2 regions of the Vibrio sp. R15-SG3-ISO1B genome follow, and region 1 is predicted to be linked to the other one. Evidence: predicted binding sites of a transcription regulator. Region 1 holds the regulator's gene; the other holds the start of a gene.
The links. Region 1 encodes CRP, which controls carbon source genes, mostly activating them, when cyclic AMP is high. Its sites were predicted from a motif close to TGTGANNNNNNTCACA; they were not measured.

Region 1 (4,429 bases):
ATAGCCGAAGTGATTGCTAAAGAGACCGGCAAGCCGTTGTGGGAAACGCGCACAGAAGCCGCGGCCATGGCGGGCAAGATTGCCATCTCTATTCGCGCTTATCATGATCGCACAGGCGAAAGTACCCGTGAAGCGGCGGGTAACCAAATTGTACTGCGCCATCGCCCGTTGGGTGTGATGGCGGTGTTTGGCCCGTATAACTTCCCGTGTCATTTGCCCAATGGTCACATTGTCCCAGCGCTGCTGGCGGGCAACACCGTGGTGTTCAAGCCGTCAGAGCAAACGCCGCTGACCGGTGAGCTAGCGATGAAGCTGTGGCAACAAGCCGGATTGCCTGCGGGCGTGATCAACTTAGTCCAAGGGGGCAAAGAGACGGGCATTGCGCTAGCAGAGTCGAAAGGCATTGATGGCCTGCTGTTTACTGGTAGCGCCAATACAGGTCACCTGCTGCATCGCCAATTTGCCGGTCAGCCAGACAAGATGCTGGCACTGGAGATGGGCGGCAACAACCCTATGGTCATCAGTGAGCACTATGGTGAGCTGGGCGCGACGGTCTACACCATTTTGCAATCGGCCTTTATCAGTGCCGGGCAGCGTTGTACCTGCGCACGTCGTCTCTATGTGCCTGTGGGCGACAAAGGCGATGCCTTGGTCAATCGCTTGGTTGAGGCCACACGCAAGCTGCGCGTCGATCAGCCGTTTGCAGAGCCAGCGCCTTTTATGGGCCCACAAATTTCGAAAGCTGCGGCACACTTTATCCTCAACGCACAGGCGAACTTGCAGAGCCTTGGTGGTGTGAGCTTGGTGGAAGCGAAAGCGGGCGAGGCGGCGTTTGTCACTCCGGGGATTATTGATGTCACGGCCATCGAAGCGCTGCCAGATGAAGAGTATTTTGGCCCGCTGCTGCAAGTGGTGCGTTATCAAGGTCTTGAGCGCGCCGTTGAGCTGGCCAATGACACCCGCTTTGGTCTCTCTGCTGGGCTGGTGTCCACCGATGATGATGAGTGGGCCTACTTTGTTGACCACATTCGTGCAGGGATCGTCAATCGCAACCGCCAATTAACTGGGGCAAGTGGCGATGCGCCGTTTGGCGGACCGGGCGCCTCGGGCAACCTTCGCCCAAGTGCTTACTACGCTGCGGATTATTGCGCTTACCCTATGGCGTCGATGGAAGGCGAGCACACCTTGCTGCCTGAGACGTTAAGCCCGGGTGTAGAACTGTAAGACGCACCTTGGGCTCGCTTGGAGCCCAAGGTGTTCGATTCATTGCTAGGTTTGTGATTAAGCCATTCTTTTAAAGAACCAGCTTTACGATTCAGCTTCACGATTAACATGGAGACGTTATGACGCCTGCTCAACTGTTCGATTTACTGTGGCAAGACTATATTTCCCGTCTATGTCCTCAAGCGGCCAAGGTTCATCAGCTTTTAGAAGAAGATGAGCCGCTGATCAATGACCATATTGCGCTGCGCACCTTTAACATTGCGCCGCTCGGTATCGAGACATTGGCTGCGCCATTTATTGCGCTAGGTTACCAAGCGTGCGGTGACTACCTGTTTGAGAGCAAACACTTGGTCGCCAAGCACTACGAGCACGCCGATCCGACGTTGCCAAAAGTGTTCATCAGTGAGCTGAAAGTCGAAGAGTGCTCAGCGCCGCTGCAACGCATTGTCAGCAAGCTGGTGGCACAAGTGGAGGCATACGCACTGCAAAGCCATGAGTTTTTGTATGCGGGCCGTTTGTGGGATCTCAGCTATGAAGATTTTCAAACCCTCGCCCAAGAGAGTGAGTACGCAGCATGGCTTGCGGCGCACGGCTATGGGGCCAACCATTTCACCGTAAGCGTTAATCAGCTCAAGGCATTTGACGAGGTCGCGGCGGTGAATGAGCACCTGCGCCAAGCGGGCTTTGTCATCAATGAGTCGGGTGGCGAAGTGAAAGGCTCACCAGAGGTACTGCTTGAGCAATCGTCCACCATGGCAGACAAAGTCGAGGTGAGCTTTAGTGACGGTACGCAAGTGATCCCAGGCGGCTTCTACGAATTCGCCAAACGCTATCCGATGAGTAATGGTGAGCTCTACCCAGGGTTTGTCGCGGCGTCAGCGGATAAGATATTTGAGAGTACGGATGGGGGAAGTTCCTAGTGCCTAGTTGCTAGTTCCTAGAGGGGGGCTGGTTAAATGGGTGATGGGTAATAGGTAGTGGGTGATGGGGCTAGGTCCTGGTAAATAAAAAGCCACCGCTGGTAAAACAGGGTGGCTTTCTTAATCTTTAAAGGTTTTCTCTAGGAACTCGTCACTAGGAACTCGCCTCTAATAATCACCTATCTCGTGCCGTAGACGACGATGGTTTTACCGTGGGCGGAGATCAGGTTTTGCTCTTCAAGCATCTTCAAGATACGGCCAACGGTCTCACGTGAACAGCCGACAATCTGACCGATCTCTTGACGCGTGATCTTGATTTGCATGCCGTCTGGGTGCGTCATGGCATCTGGCTGTTTCGCTAGGTTAAGTAGCGTCTGCGCGATGCGGCCTGTCACGTCTAGGAAGGCGAGGTCACCGACTTTTTGGCTCGTCACTTGTAGGCGGCTTGCCATTTGCGCAGATAGACGCATCAGGATGTCAGGGTTGACTTGGATAAGCTGACGGAATTTCTTGAATGAGATCTCTGCAACTTCACAAGGTGATTTAGCGCGAACCCAAGCGGTACGCTCTTGATCTTCTTCAAATAGACCAAGTTCACCGATAAAGTCACCTTGGTTTAGGTAAGAAAGGATCATTTCCTTACCTTCTTCGTCTTTAATCAGTACCGCCACAGAGCCTTTGACGATGTAGTAAAGCGTCTCTGCTTTCTCACCGGCGTGGATCAATGTGCTTTTTGATGGGTACTTATGAATATGACAATGTGACAGGAACCACTCTAATGTTGGATCGGTTTGAGGTTTACCTAGAACCATAATATCTCACTTCCTCTGCAGGGTACGCTTGCCGCTTTCCATTTTTGTCGCGCCAGTAAAAGGCGCGAAGCCTTGAACAAGGCTTTTTAGGATAAGAGCACTTATTCAATGCTGCAAGCCATCTTTGTTTCGGTTACAAATAGTAGCCTTTTTCAAAAGGGATTTCTTGATTTTAATCGTGTCAAGTTGGTGATTGTTTACGCAAAAATGTGCACATGATCACGGTATGACAAGTAAACGGGTCTTAGGACTGATCTCTAGCCAATTTTACCCGTCTCGATAAGCTGCTGTAGGATAGGTCTGACGATGAGCTCCATCGCAAAACTCATCTTACCCCCCGGCACGACAATAGTGTTGTGGCGCGACATGAAAGAGCCATCAATCATAGCGAGCAGGTATGGGAAGTCGACCTGTTTGATGCCGCGCAAGCGGATCACTACAAAGCTTTCATCCAAACTTGGGATGCCTTTAGCGTTAAGTGGGTTGGACGTATCGACGGTCGGCACGCGTTGGAAGTTGATGTGGGTGCGCGAAAATTGCGGGGTAATGTAGTTGAGGTAGTCATCCATCGAGCGGACAATCGAGTCCATTACCGCTTCGCGTGAGTGACCGCGATCGCGCGTGTCACGGACGAATTTTTGAATCCACTCCAAGTTCACAATCGGTACCATGCCAATCAAAAAGTCGACGTGTTGGGCGACGTTGACCTCACCATCCACCACGCCGCCATGCAGTCCTTCGTAGAACAGCACGTCAGAATTTTCCGGCAAATCTTGCCACGGCGTGAAGGTACCCGGCATTTGATTGTAGGGCACGGCTTCATCGAAGGTGTGCAAGTAGCGACGAATTTGCCCTGTGCCTTCATTGCCATACTGCTTAAAAAACTCAGACAGCGCAGGGAAGTCGTTCGCCTGCGGACCAAAGTAGCTGATGTGGCGTCCTTGCTCGCGCGCTTTGCGGATCTCGACATCCATTTCTGGGCGCGTAAAGCGGTGGAAACTGTCCCCTTCCACCCAAGCCGGTTTCACGCGCATCATGTTAAACATTTTGCGAAACGCTTCAGAGGTCGTGGTTGTGCCCGCACCGGAAGAGCCCGTTACGGCAATAATGGGGTGTTTTGCTGACATGACAAACCTTGTCTTATTCCTTGTCAAATGATGACCAATATAGCATGTTCTATTGATTGATCACGGTATGGCGTTTTTTAACGCACTGGAAATATTAAAACTTTGATTTGAGTTGAATATCCACGCTCTCATGCAGCTCTGAATAGACCACCACCGCGTCACCACTCACCAAGCTCTGACGGATCTGGGCGATTTTCTCGTCAAGAGAGATTTCCTGCTCGCCATAGTCCGTCCCTTCACGCAGTACAAATTCACGGATCAGGTTGTCTAGGGTGTCAGGGGCGATCTGTTGCCAAGGGATGATCATAAATACCTCATTCATTTATGATGAAAGTTGAAGGCGGCT
Region 2 (4,429 bases), on a different contig from region 1:
AAGTTTCGGATGTGGGTTTTGATGGTAGTGCCCGCCACATCGAGTTCTTGTGCAATTTGCTCGTTACTAAAACCCGAATAGATAAGCCCGAGCACTTGCCATTCACGTTGCGTCAATGGACTGGTGCGCACCAACTCAGGAATGTTTGGGTGATTGACCAACTTCTCGACAAACTCCTCATCAAAATGTACCGAACGGCTGCGCTGCGTGGTGGAAATATCTTTCAGCAATTGCTGCGCGCGGTGACGTTCAAGGTCACCAAGCTCTTGTTTGGTGTTAAGTTTATTAAGGATGTGACCAATTTTGGCGCCATCCACCAAGAAGTTACCCAGCATTCCCGTTTGATTGGTGAGTTTTAGGGCTTCTTTGAGTAATTGACGCGCTTTCTCTTCATCTTGTTTGGAAATCGCCAATACCGCTTGGACAATCAGATTACGGTTGGTGTCGGTCAGTAAGTGCTTGTCTGCCGCTTCTTGCTGAATGAACTCGAGCGTTTGCTGCGCGTCTTCGTATCGCTCCAAATTGATCTGCGCTCGCGCAATATTACGCCATTGTAACTGAGTAAAGTGGTTGCAGGCGGTTTCTGGTCTCACGGCGGTATCGAGCCACTGTTTCATTGAGTCAAGATCGCCGCGTGCTTGCCAAAACAGAATCAACGACAGTGATGCGTTTGCGGTCCAATCGACGTGATAGGTCGATTGTTTGAGCAGATGCAAAATATGGTCGATGTATTTTGCGGCTCGGTCTAGCTCACCACGGCCAATCGCAATGCGAGCCAGCATCGAATAGCTATGTAAGTGCTTACTTGGGCTCTGTTTGCCCAGCACATCGATGCCTTTGAACGCGCAGTCTTCGGCTTCGTCCAAACGGTTCCAACACCAGAGGATTTGCGCGCGTACTCGCAGCAAAAATTCATGCATCGGCACTTGCTGCAGTTGTTGCTCTTCGATCAGTTTGAAGGCGTTGTCTTGCACTTCGTACGCAGCTTGCACATAGCCTTGTGCGATCAAAATCTCGCTTTGCTGTAACATCGCCCACAGCGCCTGATGATAGACCTGATACTGGCGAGCCAGTTTCTCTGTTTGCTGCATCATAGGCAACGCGCGGCTGAGACGGCCAAGGACGTGATTGACCTCGCCGACTACCGAGGTCGCAACGATGCGGCTTCGATAGACCGTGCTGTCAACTTGGCTCAGTGCCAGCTCAGCCAGTTCCAGCGCTTTTTCTGGTTGGTTCTGGTTGATGGCGACTTGCGCGCGCAGGGCGTTGAACTCGCCTTGCTCTTTGCTGCTGAGTTCCACGTTGAACTGGCGCATTTGCTCATCGGCTTTGGCAAGCAAGTCACCGACATCGTTGTAGCGGTGCTGACTCTGCGCGAGCCACGCTTGCAACATACACAATTTCGGTTCGCTGTAGAGCTGCTCCGGCGATAACGAATCAATGGCCTGCTCTAGGGCTTTAAGTTCACCGCCATTGAACATTTTCCAGCCAAACTGGCTCAAAATATCGGCGATCAGTTGGCTGTCTTTGGCTTCTTGCGCGTGTTTGAGTGCTTCATGGGGCGAAGATTGTTTGAGCCAAGCGCGCGCGGCGACTTGGTGCAGCTCTTGCTCTTTTTGCGGCATACGCGCTGAGCGCTCATGTGCAAGAAACTCGGCAAATAGATTGTGGAAGCGATACCAGTTTTGTTCACCTTCAAGCGGGTGGATAAACAGCCCATAGCGGTTGAGCGACTCAATCATACTGAGAGCGTCATCACGCTGAGTCAGCGCCGCCACCATGCTGTCGTTGAAGTGATCCAGCACCGAGCATTGCAGTAAGAACTGACGTGTCTCTTGGTCGAGTAGATCAAACACTTCTTCAATCAAATAATCCCACAGATGCGCGTGATTAAATTGCGAAAAAGACTCAGCCGATTGCGCCAACGTGCGATTTTGACCTTGCGCTTGAAGGGCGATCAACTGCAGGGCCGATGGCCAACCTTCGACGTAGTTGCGCAGGTTGTCTGCCGTGGCATCATCAATGCCATCGGCGATGCGCTGGTTGAAAAAACGGGTGGTCTCTTCGGTATCGAACGCCAGCAACTCGTCACCGATCTCAATCATCAGATCGCGCACACGTAAGTTGGCTGTGCCCAGTGGCGGCGCGGCGCGACTGGTGACGACTAATGTCAGGTTGTCGGGCATGTGCTTGAGGAAAAAGCGCATCGCCTCGTGGATCTCATCGTCAGAAATGAGGTGGTAGTCATCGAGGACCACATAACACTCGTTAAAATACTCTGACATCTCTGCAAATACTTCACTGAACAAGGAGTGAAGTGAGGAAAATTGACGCTTTTCGGCCAATTTTTGCGAATTCGGGCAAGCCTGGTTGGTCGCTTTATTTAGGGCTTGCAGCAGGTAGTTCATGAAGCGGAACGGGTCATTATCGCTTTCGTCAATGCTGTACCAGCCGACATTAGGTTTGTCGGCGAGCCACTGGGCGGCCATGGTGGTTTTACCGTATCCGGCAGGCGAGCGAAAAAGCACCAGTTTGTAGCAGGGTGCTTGCTGAAGTAAATCAAGAACTCTTGGGCGTACGATGGCGTTGTGTAAACGGCCAGGACGCGTGAGTTTCGAAGGAATCCACATCTTCTCATCCTTATCTTATTGTCAGTGAACGTGTCAGCGAGCACGACGTCAAGATGGGTTGTTTTTTGTTCGATCTTTGTTGTTGAGTGGGATGTTACTTAAGAGTTGGTGGGATTGTTATGTGAGGAGAGCGACTTTTTCGCATATTTCACATTTTGCGCGTATCTACGCCCCTTTTTTGTGATTTAAATCACATTAACCTGTTCGGTAAAACTTGTCTCAACTCATTATTTGCACGAGAAATCGTGTAATTTGCACTCAGGATGAAAACATTCTGTGATTCACGCTGCATATTTTTCATTTGCCAGTTTTTGATTTCGACGAAGTTTCATACACCTTAGGTAAGGTCGTTTAGGGTCATGGTGTGATCTTAATCAACAGAGTCCAGTTCACTCATCGGTTTATTGCGAGTTGGATCACTGCTTGTTGTGAATTACGCCCTCTACGCCCTGACTCCTCCTCCTAAATCGCTACCCAAGTAGGAGGATGTTTTGCAAGACAGAGCATTGCACGATATGTCTCAGATGGATTGAAACCGATAAGTGAGATTTCTCTAATGAAACCTACTCAACAGAAAAAATTTGATAAAGCCAGCTTTCAAGCTGACGTTAAAATGCACCTTTCTGCGACCTACGCGAAAACCGTAGACACCGCAACTCCGCGTGAATGGTACCTTGCTATGGGTAAAGCCCTGGCAGAGATCACAACGCTGGATCTTTTGAAAACCGAGCAAGACCCACGCATCAAGAACGCGAAAAGCGTCAACTACCTATCTCTTGAATTTCTTATCGGTCGTTTAACCGGTAACAACCTAATCAGCTTAGGTCTCTACGAGCAGATCACGGATGCGATGGCCGAACTGGGCCAAAACCTGACCGACTTGTTGGAAGAAGAGCGCGACCCGTCTCTGGGTAACGGTGGTCTAGGTCGTTTGGCGGCGTGTTTTATGGATTCTTGTGCAGCGCAAGAGTTCCCAACCGTTGGTTACGGTTTGCACTACGAATACGGTCTATTCAAGCAGTCTTTTGTTGACGGACGTCAGCAAGAAGCGCCGGATGCTTGGCGTGGTGTCGAAGGCTACCCGTGGGAAGTCGCGCGTCCAGAATTGGCGCAAGAAATTGGCTTCTACGGTCGCGTTGAAGTGAGCTACGAGAACGGCAAAGAAGTACGCAAATGGGTACCGGGCATGAGCGTGAAAGCGATGCCTTGGGACTTACCGATTGTCGGTTATGAATCTGACACGGTATACCCGCTGCGTTTGTGGGAATGTCAGGCGATTGCGCCATTCTCATTGGCAAGTTTCAACAACGGTGATTACTTCGAAGCGCAGCACGCGCTGATTGACGCCGGTAACATCACTAAAGTGCTGTACCCGAATGACAACCATGAGAAAGGTAAAACACTGCGTTTGATGCAGCAGTACTTCCATTCAGCAGCATCGGTACGTGACATTTTACGTCGTCACGAAGCAGCGGGTTTTGCACTTGCGGATCTTCCAAAGCAAGAAACAATTCAGCTTAACGATACTCACCCAACGATTGCTATCCCTGAATTGATGCGCATTTTGCTCGATGAAAAAGGGCTATCTTGGGATAAAGCGTGGGAAATCAGTTCGCAAACCTTCGCGTACACCAACCACACACTATTGCCAGAAGCATTGGAAACGTGGCCAGAGTCTTTGATTCAACGTCTGCTACCACGTCATATGGAGATCATTTTTGAGATCAACCATCGCTTCCTACAAGAAGTGCGCGCAATGTGGCCGGGTGATGGTGAGAAGCAAGCGAAACTGTCGATCA

Region 2: the regulator CRP is predicted to act here: its motif matches at 2,810-2,825, upstream of malT (HTH-type transcriptional regulator MalT).

The regions. Positions count from the first base shown of each region.
Region 1 is NZ_JCBDGG010000041.1:69,647-74,075, reverse strand. Features, by position in the region: partial or broken gene astD (succinylglutamate-semialdehyde dehydrogenase) at 1-1,224, shown strand, start outside; gene AC6R0S_RS12280 (DUF1338 domain-containing protein) at 1,344-2,144, shown strand; gene crp (cAMP-activated global transcriptional regulator CRP) at 2,324-2,956, opposite strand; gene AC6R0S_RS12270 (phosphoribulokinase) at 3,214-4,083, opposite strand; gene AC6R0S_RS12265 (YheU family protein) at 4,178-4,390, opposite strand.
Region 2 is NZ_JCBDGG010000043.1:83,271-87,699, forward strand. Features, by position in the region: gene malT (HTH-type transcriptional regulator MalT) at 1-2,630, opposite strand, end outside; gene AC6R0S_RS12950 (glycogen/starch/alpha-glucan phosphorylase) at 3,187-4,429, shown strand, end outside.